Regions from separate parts of the Nonomuraea sp. NPDC004702 genome, predicted to be linked through region 1. Evidence: riboswitches for the same ligand, from Rfam matches in the RefSeq annotation. Region 1 holds a riboswitch; each other region holds the start of a gene.

What was found. Region 1 has a riboswitch for cyclic di-AMP ahead of ACWEJ6_RS15075 (C40 family peptidase). Riboswitches for the same ligand answer to the same signal wherever they lie in the genome.
Region 2: it holds a riboswitch for cyclic di-AMP, as region 1 does, so the genes downstream of both, ACWEJ6_RS01555 (C40 family peptidase) here and ACWEJ6_RS15075 (C40 family peptidase) in region 1, are expected to answer to the same signal.
Region 3: it holds a riboswitch for cyclic di-AMP, as region 1 does, so the genes downstream of both, ACWEJ6_RS07845 (CHAP domain-containing protein) here and ACWEJ6_RS15075 (C40 family peptidase) in region 1, are expected to answer to the same signal.

What each region holds. Positions count from the first base shown of each region.
Region 1 covers NZ_JBSGCE010000009.1:231,835-238,820, reverse strand. Annotated here, with positions in the region: gene ACWEJ6_RS15090 (RDD family protein) at 262-750, opposite strand; gene ACWEJ6_RS15085 (RDD family protein) at 857-2,437, opposite strand; gene ACWEJ6_RS15080 (amino-acid N-acetyltransferase) at 2,523-3,092, opposite strand; cyclic di-AMP (ydaO/yuaA leader) riboswitch at 3,380-3,531, shown strand; gene ACWEJ6_RS15075 (C40 family peptidase) at 3,538-4,581, shown strand; gene ACWEJ6_RS15070 (helix-turn-helix domain-containing protein) at 4,669-4,881, opposite strand; gene ACWEJ6_RS15065 (cytochrome P450) at 5,160-6,263, shown strand; gene ACWEJ6_RS15060 (winged helix-turn-helix transcriptional regulator) at 6,253-6,651, opposite strand; gene ACWEJ6_RS15055 (NADP-dependent oxidoreductase) at 6,732-6,986, shown strand, end outside.
Region 2 covers NZ_JBSGCE010000001.1:310,916-317,901, forward strand. Annotated here, with positions in the region: gene ACWEJ6_RS01545 (branched-chain amino acid aminotransferase) at 1-492, opposite strand, end outside; gene ACWEJ6_RS01550 (3-isopropylmalate dehydrogenase) at 693-1,739, opposite strand; cyclic di-AMP (ydaO/yuaA leader) riboswitch at 1,839-1,997, shown strand; gene ACWEJ6_RS01555 (C40 family peptidase) at 2,052-2,600, shown strand; gene ACWEJ6_RS01560 (NAD(P)-dependent alcohol dehydrogenase) at 2,584-3,576, opposite strand; gene ACWEJ6_RS01565 (DUF2306 domain-containing protein) at 3,758-4,429, shown strand; gene ACWEJ6_RS01570 (response regulator) at 4,402-5,103, opposite strand; gene ACWEJ6_RS01575 (sensor histidine kinase) at 5,144-6,277, opposite strand; gene ACWEJ6_RS01580 (ROK family transcriptional regulator) at 6,449-6,986, opposite strand, start outside.
Region 3 covers NZ_JBSGCE010000004.1:190,347-197,332, reverse strand. Annotated here, with positions in the region: gene ACWEJ6_RS07865 (chitinase C-terminal domain-containing protein) at 1-1,356, opposite strand, end outside; gene ACWEJ6_RS07860 (PP2C family protein-serine/threonine phosphatase) at 1,476-2,519, opposite strand; gene ACWEJ6_RS07855 (glycosyl hydrolase family 18 protein) at 2,682-4,640, opposite strand; gene ACWEJ6_RS07850 (luciferase domain-containing protein) at 4,883-5,230, shown strand; cyclic di-AMP (ydaO/yuaA leader) riboswitch at 5,491-5,628, shown strand; gene ACWEJ6_RS07845 (CHAP domain-containing protein) at 5,643-6,362, shown strand; gene ACWEJ6_RS07840 (TetR/AcrR family transcriptional regulator) at 6,414-6,962, opposite strand.

The sequences.
Region 1 (6,986 bases):
CCAGGGCTAGCAGGGTTTCGGGGGCGCTAAATACGCATCCCGGCGCGACCTGCGGGACCTGCGGGAGCACGCCGGACGCTCATGACGCCTAGGTGACAACTCACCCGGAACCGACCATAGCCACACACAGTCGCCCTCAGGGAGCAGGGGCACCGACATCCGGCAACCCGGACGTCCCATAGCCTAATGCCAGTCTCTCCAGGCTCCTTACCGGATCAAGGGAAAATTTTGCGAAAAGGCATCTTCCCAGGTGTGGACGCCTCAACGAAGATCTTTTACCACCCGCGTTCCGGCCAGCCTGTCATGCGGCCCGCGCTCCAACGGCTTGTCGATCAGGATGAGCAGCCCGACGCCGAACAGCAGCATTCCGGCCAGCAGATTGACCACCGGAATGCCCATCAGCATGACAGGCCCGGGATAGACCAGGGCCCGTTTCAGCAGGGCGCCACGCGGAAGGTCGTCCGGCGCCAGGCGAATCTTCATGATCGCCTGGCCGAACGTGCGCCGGCGCAGGCAATGGGCCCGCCAGTCATAGGCCGTATAACACAGGCCGGCCAGGAACCAGGCCAAGAGCCCGGGGAGCCGTCCGCCGAACGCCTCGACCATCCCGACAGTCCGGAAGGCGCCCCACAGCGCGATGAACAGAATGTAATAGAAGACCCCGAAGACCAGGGCCTCAATGAAGCGGGCGGCGAGGCGTTCCCACCATTCCGCGGGCACGGCGCCCGGCCACGACGGTGTCCCGGCCATATCCCACCTCACGCGGTCGGCGGTCGTACCCCCCATATTGGTACGCCCCGCACACACAAAACAGAGGCCGGCGGGAAGCCGGCCCCTGTTTTACGCTGACGCGGGATTACTTGATCTTCACGACCACCGTGCCCGCGAACTTGTCCGCGAACGTCTGCTGCAGCGGCTTGTCCCACAGCTGCGAGGCGCCGTTGACCGCGACGCACGCCCAGGCGAGCAGCGGGCCGAGGAACGGGATCCAGCTCAGGATGTAGCCGCCCCAGGTGACGCCGGCGCGCTTGATCGCCAGGTCGGACGCGAGCCCGCCCGGAGGCAGGGCCTGGCCCACCGGCACGACCTTGATCCCCATGACCATCTTGCCGACCGTCTGGCCGTTCATCTTCGTCAGGAAGAACTCGTAGCACACCCAGACGGCGGTCGTCACGATCGCCGACAGGAGGATGATGACGAAGGGGGACAAGAGGCCGGAAGTCAGGCCGGTCGCCGAGTCGTAACCGACCGCGAGCAGGCCCAGGATGAGGCTGACCACGAAGTTCACGACGCCGAGGATGACGCCGTCGACGATCCTCGCGACCAGACGCTGCCACCACTCCGCCAGGGGGGCCGGAGCGCCCGGAGGCTGCACGCCGACGGGCTGACCGTAGGGCTGGCCGTAGCCGGGCTGGCCGTAGGGCTGCGACTGCTGCTGCTGGCCGTATGCCTGGCCGTACTGCTGCTGGTCGCCGTACTGCTGGCCGTAACCCTGTTGCTGGTCGCCGTACTGCTGCTGGGCGTAGCCGCCCTGCTGGCCGTACTGGGCGTCCTGGCCGTAGCCCTGCTGCTGACCGTAGTCGGACTGCGGCTGCTGGCCGTAGCCCTGCTGGCCGTACTGGGCCTCCTGGCCGTAACCCTGCTGACCGGAGGCGGCCTGCTGGCCGTAGCCGGGCTGGGCGTACTGCTGGCCCGAGGACTGCGGCTGCTGACCGTAACCCTGCTGGCCCGAGGCGGCCTGCTGGCCGTACTGGGCGTCCTGACCGTAGCCCTGCTGCTGGCCGTAGTCGGGTAGCGACTGCGGCTGCTGGCCGTACTGCTGCTGGCCGTAACCCTGCTGACCCGATGCGGCCTGCTGGCCGTACTGGGCCTCCTGGCCGTAGCCCTGCTGACCCGAAGCGGCCTGCTGGCCGTAGCCGGGCTGGGCGTACTGCTGGCCGGAGGCGGGCTGCTGGCCGTAACCCTGCTGGCCGTACTGGGCTTCCTGGCCGTAGCCGGGCTGCGTGTACTGCTGGCCGGAGGACTGCGGCTGCTGGCCGTAGCCCTGCTGACCCGAGGCGGCCTGCTGGCCGTACTGGGCCTCCTGGCCGTAGCCGGGCTGCGTGTACTGCTGGCCCGAGGACTGCGGCTGCTGGCCGTAGCCCTGCTGCTGGCCGTAGCCCTGCTGACCCGGGGCGGCCTGCTGGCCGTACTGGGGCTGCTGGCCGTAGCCCTGCTGGTGGCCGTACTGCTGCTGTTGCTGGCCGTACTGCTGTTGCTGGCCATAGCCCTGTTGCTGCTGCTGACCGTATGGGGGCTGGCCGAAGGCATCGTCCGCCCGGTAGCCGACCACAGTCACGTCCGGGTCGGGCTCACCGGGCCGACGGCCGTGGTGCTGGCCGTACTCGGGGTTCTCGCCGGAATCGTCCTGTGGGTACGGCGGCTGTCCGGTGCTCACCGTGTCACCTCGCTTCGAGTGCGCATGTGGCACGTGTCAGGACACATGCCTGTGCTGCCCAACGTATCGACATAGGTATCAACAATCACCTTTCCAAGTGGTCAAGGTCCGCGTCACCCGATGTCAGATGCAGCAGCATGCGGGTGTTGCCAAGGGTGTTCGGTTTGACGTGTTCCAGATCAAGGAACTCCGCCACACCCTCGTCGTACGAGGCCAGCAACTCGGCGTAGACCTCGGGTGAGACCGGTGTGCCCTGGATGGGGCGGAAACCGTGCCTCGCGAAGAAGTCGACCTCAAAAGTCAGACAGAATACACGCCGCAGTCCCAGATCCTTCGCCTGCCGGACGAGTGCCGAGACGATCCGCCGCCCCACGCCCAGCCCCCGGCACGCGGGATCGACGGCCACCGTACGGACCTCGGCGAGGTCCTCCCAGAGCACGTGGAGCGCGCCGCAGCCGACGACCTCCCCGCCCCGCTCGGCCACCCAGAACTCCTGGACGTCCTCGTACAGCGTGACCGTGGCCTTCTCCAGGAGCCGCGGCCCCGCGCCCGCGTAGGTGTCCACGAGACGCCTGATCGCACGCACGTCGGGCGTGCGCGCACGCCTGACCACGACCGCGGTCTCGGGGACTGCCACTTCGGCCACCTGCTCCATGGCTCTCCAGGGTACAGATCTCATTACGGCTCGGCCCTAAATCCCACGTCTCGGGCATCTCATCACATCCCGTGGTCAGGTGAACACGGGCCGACTTGGAGCTTTCCTCCAGACCTCAGCACCCCGAATGCTGGACAAAAGGTGCAGAAGCCCGCTTCCGTACGGCTACCCACGAGATCACCTTGTGACCCTTCAGTTGTGAAACCTCTACAGACTCGGCAGTTCCGGTTGAGCGTGAACCCGGAGTGCATTAGTGTCCAGCGACGATGTTCTCCGCGTAATGCGCGCGGAAAGACACGCCCAATTCCCGCAAGGGAAGCCGGGGAACCAACGGCGGCGAGCACCTGGCGCCACCACTTGGGGTGAATCCGACCATCTCGGTAGGGCTGCTCCGGCCCGAACCCGTCAGCTAACCCGGCCGGCGTCGATGAGAGGAGCTCGGTTGGTGAAGCGGACGTTCGACCGCTCGGGGACGTCCGGGGGCAGGCACGCCCGCCCCCAGGAGCAGGCCAGGCGCGCACACCGCCTCGGCGTCATCGGCGTCACCGTCGCCGCGATGCTGTTCGCCGTCCCCGTCGGCTCCGCCGCCGCCGACCCGAAGCCGTCGCTCTCCGAGCTCTCCGACCAGGTGGAGAAGCTGCACGAAGAGATCGAGACGCTGGCCGAGCAGTACAACGAGCAGCGCGAACGGCTGAAGGCCGCCCAGAAGGCCAACGACTCCGCCCAGAAGATCCTGGCCACCAGCGAGTCCGACCTGGCCGCCAAGCGCGCCAGGGCCTCACTGCTCGCCCAGAACGCCTACATCACCGGCGGCCTGGACAAGGCCCTGGCCTTCGCCCAGTCCGGCGACCCCGAGACCTTCCTCGACCGGGCCGCGACCACGTACGCGCTCGAACAGCAGCAGGGCGAGGAGGTCAACCAGCTCGCCAGGGCCATGGAGGCCGCCGAGCGGGCCAGGGCCGGCGCCAAGACCCGCATCGCCGAGGTCCAGAAGCTCGTCACCGATCTGGAGAGCAGGCGCTCGAAGATCACCAAGCTGGTCACCAAGGTCGAGAGCAACCTCTACCGGCGGGCCGTCGGCGAGGCGGGCCGTCCCGGCACCCGGGCCGTGCGCGTCAACCTGCCGGTCATCGGCGACGGCAAGGCCGCCCAGGCCGTCAAGTGGGCCCTCACCCAGCAGCTCAAGCCGTACGTGTGGGGCGCCGAAGGGCCGCGCTCCTACGACTGCTCCGGGCTGGTGATGGCCGCCTACCAGCGCGTGGGCATCTCGCTCCCCCACTACACCGGCGACCAGTGGACGGCCGGCAGGCAGGTCAGCCGCGACCAGCTGCGCCCCGGCGACCTGGTGTTCTTCTACAGCGACCTGCACCACGTCGGCATCTACATCGGCGGCGGCATGATGGTCCACGCTCCGCGGACGGGTGACGTCGTGCGGGTCGCCCCGATCGGCGGGCGGCCGTTCGCCGGCGGCGTGCGCATCGCGGACTGACCCGCGCGCCGGTTCGCCCAGCGCCACTTCGCCCAGCGCCGGTTCGCCCAGCGTCACTGGATGATGAGCGCCACCAGATGAGCGCCGCTAGATGAGCTGGCGGCGCGCCGCCCATGCCACGGCCTCGATCGCCGTGGCCACCCCGATGCGGTCGCAGATGCCCCTCAGCCTGCGCCGTACGGTCCGTCCGCTGATGTCCAGCCGCCTGCCGACCCGATCGACCGTCACTCCCCTGGCCAGCTCGGCCAGTAACGCCAAATCCGCGTGGCTCAGCTCAACGCCTTCTGTGAGCACATCCACCGGGAGCCCTCCCCCAAACAGCAGAACTCGGACCTTTCAGGCGAAGCAAAGCCGCTCGTCTCGGTGAAGGTAAACGCATCGCGGAAAGGTCGTCAAGCGCCACAATCGGCGCCCTTGACCAGTGCTATTGACATGATCACTTATATGTGACGTACTCCGCATATGTTGGCACGCCGTGGTCCGCTATGAACGGTCCAAACGATCAATTCGGCGGCCCGGTTCCACCTCCGATGAGCGCCACCGACGTGCTGGGTTTTGATCCCTCGGATCCGCAATTTGTGCGCGATCCGTACGTCCGATATCGCGAGCTGCGAGCCGCCGGGCCGATCTTCAGAACGCGCGGCGGGCTGCTCGTCGTGACCACGTACGAGTGGTGCGCGGCCGTGTTGCGCGACCCCGGGTTCGGTCACGGAACGTCCCCGTCCGCGCAGGAAGAGGCAGGTCAGCCCGGCAGGTCGTTCCTGCTCATGGACCCGCCCGATCACACCCGGTTGCGTGCTCTGGTCAGCCGCGCGTTCACGCCGCGCATGGTGGCCCGCCTCAGGCCGCGGATCGAGGCGATCACCGCCGACCTGATCGGGCGGCTGCCGGAGGAGGCGGAGCTGATTTCCGGCTTCGCGTACCCGCTGCCGGTGATGGTGATCAGCGAGATGCTCGGGGTGCCGCCGGAGGACCACGACCGCTTCCGCGGATGGAGCGAGGCCCTTGCCCGCGGACTTGACCCGATGCTGACAGACGCCCTCATGTCGGAAACGGAGCGTTCCAGGAACGAGTTCCGCGACTACTTCCGCCACCTGATCGCACGGCGACGCGAGCGTCCCGGCGAGGACCTCCTGAGCGCCCTCGCACACGTCGAGGAGCTCACCGAGGCCGAGTTGCTGGCGACCTGCGTGCTGCTGCTCGTGGCCGGCCACGAGACCACCGTCAACCTCATCGCGAACGGCGTGCTGAACCTGCTGCGGCACGACCTGCTGCACCGCGCCGCCGAGCGCCCGAGGGAGGTCGTGGAGGAGGTGCTGCGCTTCGATCCGCCGGTCCAGCTCACCTCCAGGATCGCGCTGGAGGACCGGGAACTGGGCGGGACGCCGGTGCCCGCGGGCTCGGCCGTGCTCGTGCCGATCGGCGCGGCCAATCGCGACCCCGCCGCGTTCGCCGATCCCGACCGGTTCGACCCCGGCCGCGAGCCCGGCCGCCACCTGGCCTTCGGGCTCGGCCTGCACTTCTGCCTGGGCGCGACGCTGGCCAGGATGGAGGGCGAGATCGCGCTGTCGGCGCTGGCCGCGGCGGCGCCGAAGATGGAGGCCGCCGATCCGGATCCGCCGTACAAGGAGAACGTGGTGCTGCGCGGGCTGGCCCGGCTGCCGGTGCGGCTCAGGCGGTAGCGTCGTAGCGTTCCCTGGCGGCCTCGACGTCCTCGATGTGCTCCTCGGCCCACGCCTTGATGGCGGTGACCAGCGGCATCAGGCTCTGGCCCAGCGGGGTGAGCGCGTAGTCGACGCGCACCGGCACCTGCGGCGTGATCCGGCGCGCCACCAGGCCGTCGCGCTCCAGGCCGCGCAGGGTCTGGGTGAGCATCTTCTGGCTGACCCCCGCGATGTGCCGGGCCAGGTCGCTGTAGCGGCGCTCGCCGGAGGCCAGCGAGCTGAGCACCAGCGTGACCCATTTGTCGCTGAGCCGGTCGAGCAGCTTGCGGGAAGGGCATTCGGCGAAGTAGGCGTCGAAGGCGAGTCTCGCCTGGTCACGCCGCTGCGCCGCCGTCGTGGTGGCCACCGTCTCACTCCTCGCTGTGTGTTACGCACTTCCAGGTGCCTACTTACTGAAAGAGAGTAACTCTTCCTAGGGTCACGGGCATGACGAACATGCGTGCACTCATCGGCGGCTCCGGCGCTCCCCGGCTGGTGTCCGCGCCGCTGCCGGTGGCGGGGCCCGGCCAGGTGCGGATCAAGGTGGCCGCGGCCGGGGTCAACCCCTTCGACCTGGCCGTGGCGTCCGGGGCCCTGGTCTCGTACGGGCTGGCCAGGAAGCTCGACTCGTACGGGATCGGCTTCGACGCCGCGGGGACCGTCGACCAGGTGGGCCTGGGAACCTCCTTCAGCGTGGGAGAG
Region 2 (6,986 bases), on a different contig from region 1:
GGTCTTCGACGGGTAGTTGACGCCGAGCCCGGCCTGCGTGGCGAACATGAACGGGCGCAGGTAGAGGCTGTGGCCCTCGGTGGTCGGCACCCACTCCTTGTCGGCCGAGACCAGCAGCTCCAGCGACTCCACGAACGCCTCCTCCGGCAGTTCGGGCATGGCCATGCGCTCGGCCGAGCGGTTGAAGCGGGCGGCGTTCGCGTACGGCCGGAAGGTCGCGATCGAGCCGGAGATCTGCCGGTACGCCTTCAGGCCCTCGAACAGCTCCTGCGCATAGTGGAAGACCGAGGTCGCGGGGTCGAGCGAGAGCGGCCCGTACGGCATGAGCCGGGCGTCGTGCCAGCCCTCGCCGTCGGTGTAGTCGATCGAGATCATGTGGTCGGTGAAGACCTGCCCGAACCCGGGGTTCGCCAGTACCTGCTCCCGCTCGGCCGCGGTGCGAGCGTGGTCGGAATGCTGCACGTCGAAGCTGAGCTTCTGAGCGATGGTCATGACGGAGGTCCTTCTCTCTACGAATCTGCGACTTCGAAAGCTGATTCTGTTAGCTACTGCCCGCGAGCAGTATTCGTACTTCCTAGTGTCTCGCGATTTGGGATAGCAAGAGGCAGTTGGGGTGGTTAGATCCGGCGAACGCGAAAAAGCGCCTGGCAGTCCGTGTCCGGACCGCCAGGCGCGTGCGGGGCTAGGCGGTCCTAGCCGGCTACTCGCGCGGCGATGTCGTCGCCGATCTCGCTGGTCGTGCGGCCGGCGCGGCCGGTCACCCGCTCGGCGATGTCGGCGGCCACGGCCTGCTCGACCTTGGCGGCCTCGGCGTGCAGGCCGAGGTGGTCGAGGAGCATGCCCACGGACAGGATGGTGGCGGTCGGGTCGGCCTTGCCCTGACCGGCGATGTCGGGCGCGCTGCCGTGCACCGGCTCGAACATGCTCGGCGAGGTGCGCTCGGGGTTGATGTTGCCGCTGGCCGCCAGGCCGATGCCGCCGGCGATCGCGGCGCCGAGGTCGGTGATGATGTCGCCGAACAGGTTGTCGGTGACGATCACGTCGAAGCGCTCGGGCTGGGTGACGAAGAACATCGAGGCCGCGTCGATGTGGCTGTAGTCGGTGGTGACGTCGGGGAACTCCGCGGCCACGCGGTTGACCGTGCGCTGCCAGAGGTCGCCGGCGAAGGTGAGCACGTTCGTCTTGTGGACGAGCGTGAGCTTCTTGCGGGGCCGCGACTGAGCCTTCTGGAAGGCGTACCGCACGACGCGCTCGACGCCGTGGGCGGTGTTCAGCGACTCCTGGGTGGCGATCTCGTGCGGCGTGCCGCGGCGCATGACGCCGCCGGTGCCCGCGTAGAGGCCCTCGGTGCCCTCGCGGACGACGACCATGTCGATGTGCTCGGCGGTGGCGCCGGCCAGCGCGGTCTCGACGCCGGGGAACAGCTTGACCGGCCGCAGGTTGACGTAGTGGTCGAACTCGAACCGGAGCTTGAGCAGCAGGTCGCGCTCCAGGATGCCGGGCGGCACGCTGGGGTCGCCCACGGCGCCGAGCAGGATCGCGTCGTAGCCGCGCAGCTCTTCGAGCACCGCGTCGGGCAAGGTCTCGCCCGTGCGGTGGTAGCGGGCTGCGCCCAGGTCGTAGTGGGTGGGCTCGATCTTCGTGCCCACGGCCTCCAGGACCTTGAGCCCTTCGGCTACGACCTCGGCGCCGATGCCATCCCCGGGGATGACGGCCAGGCGGATGTTACGCGACTCCATGGGCGGTACCTTACCGGCTCGTCTCGGCTGACGAACACATCATCTCAACAACCGGACAATCCGTTTTGGGGGGATTGCGACCTTTTGACCGTTTCGTTAGAGTCCGACGAGCCTAATCCGCGCAGCCGCTGCGTGGAGCCGGGGACCCACCTTTCCCCCCGGGGCGAATCGGCTGCGCCTCCCCCCGAGGAGCCGCCGTAGGGCTACTTCCAGGCCCGAGCCCGTCAGCTAACCCGGTCGGCCACGTGGAAGGACAGTCCCCTGTCTAGCATCGCCATCCTTGTGGCGGTGGCAGCGGGCGCAGCAGGTCTCGTGCCTGCCGCCCCCGCGGCTCCCGCCGCTCCGGCCGCTCCGGCCGCCCCCACCCCCTCCATCACCCTCACCGGCCCCCAGGTGAAACAGGTCCAGGAACGGCACGCGCCGAAACCGGCCTGGAAGGTCGCCCTCGAATACGCCATGGACAAGCGCGGCACCCCGTACGTGTGGGGCGGCGCCAGCGAACGGGGCTACGACTGCTCGGGCCTCATGCTCCGGGCCTACGAGGACGCCGGCATCGAGCTCCCCAGAACCGCCGCGGAGCAGTACGGCGCCTTCTCCAGGAAGATCGCCTGGAAGGATCTCAAGCCAGGCGACCTGGTGTTCTTCAGCGGCCTCGGCCACGTCGGCATGATCTCCAAGCCCGGCTACATGGTCCACTCCCCCCACACCGGCGACGTGGTGAAGGAGGAACGCCTGTCGCAGTGGCGCAGGCAGGCCTTCGTCGGCGCGGTACGCCCCGACCCCAAGGGCGTCAAGCGCTGGGCCGACTACAAGCAGCTCCAGAAGGCCCCCGCCCCGGCCATGCTCACCGCGACCCTGTGACGACGACCTTCCCCGGGGCGTGCCCCTCCTCCTGGTAGCGGACGGCCGCCGGGAGCTCGCCGAAGGGGAAGGTCCGGTCGATGACCGGGGTGACCGCGCCCTGCTCGATCAGCCCGGTCAGCGTCAGCAGGTTCGCCCTGTTGCTCCCGCAGCGGACGACGTCCGCCCTGACGATCCGCTGCGGGACGAAGGGCCCCGACGCGAGCGCGGCGAACATGTGGCCGGCCGGCTGCACCCAGCGGCCGGCCGGCCCGCCGACCAGCACGTACGTGCCCTTCCTGGTCAGCACGCGGCGACAGTCCGCCAGCCGGCGGCCGCCCGCCACGTCGAGCAGCAGGTCGAAGCGCCGGCCCGAGGCCGCGAAGTCCTCCTTGGTGTGGTCGATGACGTCGTCCGCGCCGAGCGAGCGGACCAGGTCCGCGTTCCGCCCGCTGCACACGCCCGTGACGTGCGCCCCCAGCGCCTTGGCGAGCTGCACGGCGAACGTGCCCACGCCGCCGGACGCGCCGTTGACCAGCACCTTCTGGCCCGGCTGGAGGCGTCCCTCGTCGCGCAGCGCGATCAGCGCGGTGTTGGCCGCCATCGGCACCGCCGCCGCCTGCTCGAACGACAGGCCCGCCGGTCTGGGCGCCACCTCGCCCTGCCGCAGGCAGACGTACTCGCCGAAGCCGCCCCCGAGTGACATCGCGTACACCTCGTCGCCGGGACGGAACAGCGTGACGTCCTTGCCGGCCGCCTCGACCTCCCCCGCCACGTCGGCCCCGAGGACGGCGATGCGCGGCCGGCGCAGCCCGACCCCGCCGCCCATGACCCTGGCCAGGTACGGCTCCCCCCGCATGAAGTGCCAGTCGTAGGGCTGCACGGACGTGGCCCGCACCCGGACCAGCACCTCGTCGTCGCGCGGCACGGGCCGCTCGACGTCGGTCAGGACGAGCTGGTCGGGCGAGCCGAACGAGCGCAGGACGTACGCCTTCATCGTTTTCTCCCTCGTGCCGCTGATGTGCCGCCAGTGTGGGCCTGACCTGCGCGGACGCTCAACGGTCGAAAGGCGACGGCTCGATGGCCGAAAGTACGACGGCCCGCCCGCCGATGGTGCGAACCAGGACCGGCCGTCCGCGCGATGACCGGGCACGGGCGTGGGCGGCACGCTCTCAGGCATGAGATGGATCGCACCCGCCGGGCTGCTCGCGCTCAGCGTCGTCCCGCTGGTCGCCGGCGCAATCCGGGTGACCGAACTGGCCGCCGGCGCCCCCGTGACCGCGGACAACGCGCGCTTCTTCGCCATGCCCGTGCCGGTGTTGCTGCACATCCCGGCTTCCCTGGTGTTCTGCGTCCTCGGCACGTTCCAGTTCCAGGCCCGGTTCCGGGCCGGGCGGCCGGGGTGGCACCGCGCGGCGGGGCGGGTGCTGGTGGCGTGCGGGCTGGTCGCGGCGCTGTCGGGGGTGTGGCTGACGCTCTTCTCCGACCTTCCCGCCGGCGACGGGATGTTGCTGGCCGCCTTCCGGCTGCTGTTCGGGACGGCCATGGCCGCCTGCCTCCTGCTCGGCCTGGCCGCGATCCGGCGGCGCGACGTGGCCCGGCATCGCGCCTGGATGACCCGCGGGTACGCGATCGGGCTCGGCGCGGGCACGCAGGCGTTCACCCTGGCGTTCGGGCTGGCCGCCTTCGGGCCGCCCGGCGAGCTCGGCCGGGCGCTGCTCGTCGGCGCGGGCTGGGTGATCAACCTGGCGGTGGCCGAGTGGGCCGTCCGCAGAGCCCGCAGAGTCCGTGGAGGTCGCGGAGGTCGCGGAGGTCGCGGAGGTCAGGTGCGTACGCGGTCGGTCTCGTAGGCCCACATGGCGATCTCGACGCGGTTGCGCACGCCGAGCTTGGTCATCAGGCTCGCGACGTGGCTCTTGACCGTGCTGAGCGAGATGTGCAGCTCGCGGGCGATCTCGCTGTTGGTCCGGCCGCGGGCCACGGCGCGCAGGATCTCCTCCTCGCGGCCGGTGAGCGCCTCGATCGGCTGCGCGGGCGCCTCCGTACGCCCGGCTCCGGCGAACGCGGCCAGCAGGCGCGCGGTCACGCTCGGGGCGATGAGCGCCTCGCCGCCGGCCGCCGCGGTCACCGCCTGGGCGAGCAGCGCCGGGCCGGCGTCCTTGAGCAGGAAACCCCTGGCTCCGGCGCGCAGGGCGGCGTAGACGTACTCGTCGAGGTCGAACGTGGTGATCACGACCACCGCCATGGGGTCGGCGACGTCGGGCCCGGCCAGCTCGCGGGTGGCCGCGATGCCGTCGAGGCCGGGCATGCGGATGTCGAACAGGCACACGTCGGGGCGCAGGCGGCGGGCCAGCTCGACGGCCCGCCTGCCGTCGCCGGCCTCGCCGACGACCTCGATGCCGGGCTGGGCGTCGAGAATCATCCTGAGCCCGGTACGGGCGATCTCCTGGTCGTCGGCCACCAGCACCCGGATGGCCGCCGTGCCCTCCGGGTCGCTTCCCGCGGCCTCCCGCCGGGCGTTCATGCCGCTTTCTTCCGCGCTCACGCGGCCTCCCGCCGGGCGTTCATGCGGTCTCCTTCGGCAGGACGGCGGTGACCGTCCAGCCCCGGTTGGGGTTGGGGCCCGCCTCGCAGGTGCCGCCGAGCAGGGCGGCGCGTTCGATCATGCCGATCAGGCCGTACCCGGGAGCGGCGACCCCGCCGGCGCGGTCACCGTCGTCGCTCACCGTCAGGCGTACGGCGGCGTCGTCGGCGGTGACCCGGACGGTGATGTGGGTGGCGTGACGGGCGTGCCGCCGGGCGTTGGTGATCGACTCCTGGGCGATACGGTAGAGCGCCGCGCCGGCCGAGGGCGGCAGGTCGCCGAGCCCGTCCGCGATCTCCACCTCGACGGCCGGGCCGACGCGCGGGCGTCCGGCGAGCCGCCGCAGGTCGTCGAGGTGGCGGCCCGGGGTCAGCTCCGCCGGCTCGTTCCTGCGCAGCACCCGGACCATGGCCCGCATCTCGGCGAGCGTGCGCGACGCCTCGGCCTCGATCACCCGCAGCGCGTCGGTGGCCGCGCCCGGCTCGGAGGCGGCGGTGGCCAGGCCCGCCTGGGCGCGGATGGCCATGGCCGAGACGTGGTGGGCGACGGTGTCGTGCAGGTCACGGGCGAGCTGTTCGCGTTCGAGCAGTTTGACCTGGTCGAGCTCGCGCAGCCGCGCGCCGGCGCGGTAGCGGAAGGCGCTGCCCAGCCCGACGGTCGCGACCAGCACCCCGAGCGCCGGGACGACGTCGCCGGGCGCCATGCGGCCGGACACCAGCGACAGGCCGACCGCGACCAGCCCGGCCGCCATCCCGATCACGGCCTCGCGCCCCGAGCCCCACCGGAACAGCGCGTAGAGCACGATGGTGACGAACACCAGCGTGTACGTCTCCACCGGCTCGCCGCCGGTCAGCAGCGGGGCCAAGGTCGTGGCGCCGAACACGAGCGCGACCATGAGCAGCGGCCTGGTCCTGCGCCACAGCAGCGTGGGGATCAGTGCGACGGTGACGGCCGTCGAGACCACCGGCCAGCGGAGGTCGGGCCGCAGCACGCCCTCGATCACCGCGGCCGGCACGAGCACCGCGACGAGCGCCCAGTCGCGCCACACCCGCACGGGCGGGCCGGGAGGACGAGGCTCGCGCCACACGGAACGAAGGAGGCCGGCCACCCCCATATCGTAAGCGCGCCCCCATTCCCCCGCATCGCCCCGAACCCCCGTCCCACAGGCGGGGGGCTGGGTGTCGGGACCTCGGGCGCGGAGCCACCGGCCTGCAGAGAAGGCGGGGCTGGGTGTCGGGACCTCGGGCGCGGAGCTACCGGCCTGCAGAGAAGGCGGGGCTGGGGGTCAGTGTTTGCGGGCGTCGAAGATGAGGTCCCAGGCGCGGGACTTGGCGTGGGCGACCGCGCCCAGCAGCACGCCGCTGTCGCCCAGCGCGCTGGCCACCACCCGCGGGCGCAGCGGCCCGAGCTCGGCGATGCGGCGCTCCACGGACGCGCCCAGCAGGTCGAGGTTGCGCCCCACTCCCCCGCTCAGCACGATCACCTCCGGATCGAGCACGGCGGCCACGGCCACCAGCAGCCCGCCGATGCGGCGGCCCTCGGCCTCCACGACCGACCTGGCCGCCGCGTTCCCCTCGGCGGCGGCGGCGAAGACCTCCCTCGCCGTCTCCAGCTCCAGCCCCGCCGCCCGGGCGGCGCGCACCACACCGGGCGCGGAGGTGGCCGCCTCGGTGGCCCCGTGCGTGAAGGGGTCGCCGTCGTGCGCGAAGGAGTCGGCCCCGCTCTTGAGGGAGTCGCCGTCCCCTGCGAAAGGGCCGGTCGGTGGGGCGGAGGCGGGGGGTTCCTCGGCGGCGGGGATGTAGGAGACCTCGCCCGCCGCCCCT
Region 3 (6,986 bases), on a different contig from region 1:
GTAGGCGGGGCCGTAGGAGCCGGCGATGCCCTTGGCCAGGTTCATGGCGTGCCACATGGGGTTGGAGCCGGCGCCGACCTCCTTGCCGTTCTCCTCGTCGTGCCACAGGTTGTCGATGCCGCGGGCGCCGTCGCCGCAGGTGGTCAGGCCCTGCGGGCAACTGCCGCTCGGGCCGTTGGAGGTGCCCCACAGGCCGTTCGCGCCGCCGTTGACGTTCTTCCAGCCGCGCGTGTAGTACGGCACGCCGATGTTGATCCGGCCGGCCGGCATCGCGCCGCGGAAGTAGTGGTAGGCCCAGTCGGTGTTGAGGTAGCCGAGGCCGCCGTACTGGGCGGCGGTGTAGACGCCCCACTTGGCCAGCTCGGCGTCCTTGCCGTCGTCGTACAGGGCGGCGTTGGGGCCGACGAACTCGTTCCAGGCGCCGTGCAGGTCGTAGGACATGATGTTGACGTAGTCCAGGTACTGGGTGACCTGGAAGGTCTCCATGCCGCGCAGCAGGTAGCCGGAGGCGGGGGCGGCGACGGTCAGCATGTAGTACCTGCCGTCGGCGGCGGCCGCGGTGTCCAGCTTCTGGCGCAGCGTCCTCATCAGGGCCGCGTAGCCCTTCATCAGGCTCGACCTGCGGGCGTTGGCGATGGTCCAGTCGAGCGGGTTCCCCGCGTCCTTCATCGAGGTCGGGTACTCGTAGTCGATGTCGACGCCGTTGAACCCGTACGCCCGCACGAACGCGACGACCGAGTCGGCGAACGTGCCGATGCCGGCCTGGTTGACCGAGCCGTCGGCGTTGGTGGTCATCGAGTAGAAGCCGCCGGAGGGCACGCGGGCGCCGCTGGCGTCGAAGTAGCCGCCGGTCTCGGCCCAGCCGCCGACCGACACCAGCGTCTTGGTGCCGGGGTACTGCTTCTTGTACTTGTTCAGCAGGTTGAAGTGGCCCTTGTAGGCGTAGGCCGGGTCCATCTCGGCGCCGGCGACGCCGGGCCACTCGGTCGCGGTCGCGTCGGCGTCCACGGCGATCTTGTTGCTGCCGTCGACGTGGGCGAAGGCGTAGTTGATGTGGGTGACCTTGCCCCACGGGATGTTGCCGGCCAGGTAGGCGGGCTGACCGTTCTTGCCGGTGCGCCAGCTGGTGAAGTAGCCGATGATGCGGCGGGGGTGGTCGGCCCCCATCTTCTCGCGGCCGTCCTCGTCGTAGGCCAGGCAGTAGGGGACGTCCACGCCGGGGGTCTGGTAGAGGCCGTCCGGGCGGCAGGCGGCGTTGTCGGCCGCGGCGGTGGCCGTACCGGCCAGGGCTCCCGCGATGAGGACCAGTGAGGTGCCGCACGCGGCCAGGGCCGCGCGTAGGCGTGTGGGCTTCAAGGCCACCTCCGATGGGGCATGACTGGGGGGTTGATCGGAAGGTAAGCCTGGTGACCAGGGCCGTCAATGCGTTCTGTTAGGAAACTTTCTTAATAGTTGCCGTCCCGTCGCTCGGGCGGTCACGATCCGGTCCGGCGCAGGATGAGCACCGCGATGTCGTCGCGCGGCGCGCCGTGCGTGAAGGTGTTCAGGTCGGCGGCCAGAGCCTCGACGGTCCTGGCCGGCGGGTCGCGGGCCCAGGAGCGCAGCCGCTGCTCCAGCGGGTAGAAGGAGCCGTCGCGGTCGCGGGCCTCGGTCACGCCGTCGGTGCACAGCAGCAGCGAGGCCCCGCGCGGGAAGGCGAAGCGCGCGCCGTGGCGCGGCTCGCCCGCCAGCCCGGCCAGGCCGAGCGGCACCTCCGGCTCGCCGAGCCAGAGCTGCCCGGCGTTCCCGCCGTGGATCAGGTACGGCGCGATGTGCCCGCAGTTGACCGCGTCCACCTCCAGCTCCGGGCCGATGTCCAGCAGCAGCGCGGTGACGAACCGCTCGGGCTCGCCGGTGTGCGCGGCGAACCTGTTGTGCCTGATCACGGCGTCCTCCAGGGCGTCGGCCACGCCCATGAGGGAGATCTCGCGGTAGGCCGCCTCCCGGAAGGCGCCCAGCACGGCCAGCGCGGCGCCGATCGCGGGCAGCCCCTTGCCCTGCACGTCGGCGATCATCACCCGGGTCCCGTACGGCGACGGCGCCACCTCGTACATGTCGCCGCCCACCATCGTGTCCTCCTCGATGGGCTGGTAGAGGCCGTCCACGACCACGTCGAGCGAGCGCAGCGGCAGCGGCCTGACGAGCTGCCGCTGCAACGCCGCGGCGGCCGAGCGCAACCGGCGGACCTCCTCCTCGCGCTGGATCCGGTAGCTCGCGCCGACCACGCTCATCAGCCCGAACGCCGCGGTGAAGCCGGAGACCTCCAGGTTCGTCCGCAGATTGCCGCCCAGATAGGCGACCGAGGCCGACACCACCGCCAGCACCCACACCGACGCGACCGCCGTCTGCCACACCGAGCCCAGCCCCGACACGATCGCGGGCAGGAAGATCAGCACCGGCACGAGCTCCGCGCCCCCGCCGGTGAACCTGTCCAGCCCGACCACCAGCACCGTGATCCCGATCAGGCCGACCAGGAACACCGGTGTCGTGAAGAAGGGCCGCCTGTGCCCGCCACCCCAGAGAATCGTCGTTCACCCCCCGGTGACCAGCTTCTCCCAAGGCGTCCGCGTTCCGTCCTGCGGCGCGCCGGGCACGGCGAAGGGCCGGCCCCGAAACCCGGGACCGGCCCCTGACGTGCGAACTTATCCGAGGCCGTTCTTCATGGCCGTGAGGAGTTCGGCGTTGGTGGTGTCACCGCTGAGCTCCCAGAAGAACGCGCCGCCGAGGCCCTGGTTCTTCGAGTAGCTCATCTTGCCGCCGATGGTGCTCGGCGTGTCGTAGCTCCACCACTGGTTGCCGCAGTAGGCGTAGGCCGTGCCCGCGACCGTGCCGGTGGACGGGCAGCGGGTCTTGATGACCTTGTAGTCCTCGATGCCCTGCTCGTACGTGCCGGGCGCCGGGCCGGTCGCCGTGCCGCCGGGCGCGGCCTGGGTCACGCCGGTCCAGCCGCGGCCGTAGAAGCCGATGCCGAGCAGCAGCTTGGCGGCCGGGACGCCCTTGCTCTTGAGCTTCTGGATGGCGTTGTCGGTGTAGAAGCCGGGGACCGGGATCTTGTCCCAGGTGGTGAGCGGGGAGTGCGGGGCGGTCGGGCCCTGCGCGTCCCAGCCGCCGAAGAAGTCGTACGTCATGACGTTGTACCAGTCGACGTACTGGGCGGCGCCGCCGTAGTCGGCCGCGTCGATCTTGCCGCCGTCGTTGCCGTCGGCGGTGATGGCCGCGGTGACCAGGTTGTTGGCGCCGAAGCGCGAGCGCAGCGCGGACATCACGTTCTTGAACGCCGCCGCGCCGCTGGTGTCACAGGTCAGGCCGCAGGCGTTCGGGTACTCCCAGTCGATGTCGATGCCGTCGAAGACGTCGGCCCAGCGGGGGTCCTCCACCAGCTTGTAGCAGGAGTCGGCGAAGGCCGTCGGGTTCTGCGCCGCCTGGCCGAAGCCGCCGGACCAGGTCCAGCCGCCGAAGGAGAAGAGCACCTTCAGGTTGGGGTACTTCTTCTTCAGCTTGCGCAGCTGGTTGAAGTTGCCGCGCAGCGCGCCGTTGTCCCAGGTGTCGGCGACGCCGTCGACGCTCTCGCCCGCCTGGTAGAAGCGGTCGTAGTCGGCGTAGCTGTCGCCGATCGTGCACTGCCCGTTCTGCACGTTGCCGAACGCGTAGTTGATGTGGGTCAGCTTGGCCGCCGAGCCGCTGGTGTCGATGTTCTTGACGTGGTAGCCGCGCTGGTAGATGCCCCACTGGACGAAGTAGCCCAGCACCTTGTTGCCGCCGCCACCGCCGCCGCCCGTGGTGGTCGCGGTGATCTGGTTGCTGTCGGCCGAGCGGTTGCCGGCCGCGTCACGCGCGCGCACGGTGTAGTTGTAGGAGGTGTTGGCGCTGAGGCCGGTGTCGTTGTACGACGTGCCCGTGACGGTGGTGACCAGGGTGCCGCCGCGGTAGACCTCGTAGCCGGTGACCGCCACGTTGTCGGTGGAGGCGTTCCAGGCCAGCGAGACGCTGTTGTTGCTGACGCCGGTCGAGCGCAGGTTGCCGGGGACCGACGGCGGGGTCTTGTCGTCGCCGCCACCGCCGCCGGTGGTCGTCGCGGAGATCTGGTTGCTGTTGGCCGAGCGGTTGCCGGCCGCGTCACGCGCCCGCACGGTGTAGCTGTAGGCCGTGTTCGCGGTGAGGCCGGTGTCGTTGTACGTGGTGCCCGTGACGGTGGTGACCAGGGTGCCGCCGCGGTAGACCTCGTAGCCGGTCACGGCCACGTTGTCGGTGGAGGCGTTCCAGGCCAGGGCCACGCTCGTGTCCGTGACGCCGGTCGAGCGCAGGTTGCCCGGCACGGACGGCGCGGTCGTGTCGCTGCCGCCGCCACCGGAGACCTTCCACAGCGCCGCCACGTTCGGCGGCTCCCAGCCGGGCTGGGAGGTGTGCGCCTGGAGACAGACGTAGTCGACGCCGTTGTAGGTGACGACCGTGCCCGCCGTGTAGGCGGTCCACGGGGCCCAGGCCGCCGCGTACGCCACCGTGCTGGCGGAGGCGAGCGCCGGGGCGGCCACGGCCGCGGTGAGGGGCAGGGCCAACGCCGCCATTCCCGCCAGGACCTTGCTCAGAATGGTGTGTTTCATGTCGCTCCGACATCCGTTGGGGGGTGTGTGGGGAGTGGGATGGGAGACTTCTGGGGAAACTATTAGGAAAGTTTCCTTTAAGTTGTGAATCGACGGTAGCTTCTGCCTGGGGGAGCGTCAATACGTATCGGTCAGGTGTCCGTAATCGTGCCGGTCAGACCCCGGACGCGCCCGTTCACGAGGGGATAACGGTTCAGGAACGGGGGCTGACGGCGGGGTGAGCCGTGGCTCAGCATTGGAGCGTGGCAGGAATCTCCGCCTGGCGGCGGAAGCCCACGCGACGCGGGCCCTACGTGGTCCGCGCGGTCGCGGAGTTACGGTCCTGGCCGTCGCTGAACGTCAGCGGCACCGGTCAGCAGGTCACCTTCGCCGTACACGGAACCGAGATCCTGCGCCTGGCCGGCCGGGACGAGATCCACGTACGGCTCACCGCCCCCGCCATCGGCCGCCTGGAGCCGTACCTGCGGGCGTGCGACCAGGTCCATGCCTGCCGCGACCGCGCCTGGGTCGCCGTACAGGTCGACGCCGAGCCCGATCTGGAATTGTTGCTGGCGCTCACGAGTGTGGCGATAAAGGCGCACGTGGCGTGAAGCGATTCGGTGCGTAGCGTTTCTCCCACGCAGCGTCGAATGCATTGCCTCCATTTGCCTGGGAATTACTCGCCGGGTAGCTTGGTTGTACACAGCCGAACGGGGAGTCGTCCCAGGTAGGGATGGCATTGCCTGGGAATTACCCAAGCGGGACCCGTGTTGTACAGAGTCGATGCGGAAATCCCCGCATCCGGGCGTCGCACATATACCTTCAGGCCCTTTCCCGGGCCCGGGAAGACGATGCGTCAGCCCTTTGCCTGACCAAGAGACCGCTGAATCCGCCTGTGCGCGGAACCGGGGACCCATGTGTCCAATGGGGTGAATCGGCACCGTGGTGCCGTAGGGCAGCTTCCCGCCCGAACCCGTCAGCTAACCCGGCAAGCGGCACGGAAGCTCAAGGAGTAACACCCTCATGGCCAAGCACCGTCTTCACCGTGCCTACAAGCTCGACCTCGCCAAGATCGCTCTCGGCGCGACCGCCGTCGCCGGCGTGCTCGGCACGCACGCGGCAGTGAACGCCGACACCACCCACGCCACCGCCCACACCGCCACCCAGACCGCCAAGGTCGCCGGCGTGGCCGCCCAGCCGCTCGTCGCGCAGCACCGCGCCGCCGACGAGAGCGCCAAGGGCAAGGTCAACGTCACCGCCGCCCAGGTGCTGGCCACCGCCCGCGCCCAGGTCGGCACCTCCGAGGACGCCAACGGCGGCGGCACCAAGTTCCAGAAGTGGTACGCCGACTCGCAGCGCGCCGCCGAGACCGCCGCGCGTGACGGCGGCAACCGCGCCATGTACCTGAACGCCCCCTGGTGCTCGATGTTCGTCTCCTGGGTCGGCGAGCAGACCGGCGCCCGCCCGCAGGTCGGCTGGGACGCCTACACCGTGACCCACGCCAAGTGGTTCGCCGCCAACGACCGCTGGGGCACCGAGGCCAAGCCGGGCGCCGTCGTCTTCTTCTCCTGGAGCGGCAGCAAGAGCCTGAACGACATCCAGCACGTCGGCTTCGTCGTCAAGGACAACGGCGACGGCACGATCTCCACGATCGAGGGCAACACCGGCAACGGCAAGGTCGAGCAGCGTGTCCGCCCGACCTCCCAGGTCGTCGGCTACGGCTACCCGTCGTACGCCGCCTGATCCTGCCGAGCGAAGAGCGCACTCCCCGCGGGGAGTGCGCTCTTTCGCGTTTCAGGGCCGCCGGTGCCGGTGGATCAGGACCGCCGCGGCCTGCCCGGCCGAGCGGGCCGCGCCCGGCTCCTCCGAGATCATCGCGGTGACCGTGGCGCCGTCGATCAGGGTGAGCAGCTGCTCGGCGAGCAGGCCGGGGTCCCCGGCTCCGGCCTCCTCGGCGAGCGAGCGCAGGTAGGCGCGCAGGCGCTCCTTGTGCTCGCGCACCGCCGTGCGGACGACGGCCGAACCGGCGCCCAGCTCGGCGAAGGCGTTGGCGAACCCGCAGCCGCGGAAGTCGTCCTCGGTGAACCAGTGCTCCAGCCACGCGAAGACCGCCGGGATGCGGTCGCCGGCCTCGGCCACGTACGCGGTGAGCGAGGCCATCCAGCGTTCGTCGCGCCGCCGCAGATAGGCCACGACCAGCGCCTCCTTCGACGGGAAACACTGGTAGAGGCGTTTCAGCGAGACGCCGGAGGCGGCCCGGATCTCGTCCATGCCGACCGCCTGCACGCCGCGGCGGTAGAACAGGTCGCCCGCGGCGTCCAGCAGCCGCTGCTCGTGATCCATGACACCCCTCCAGGTGCTTGCCGC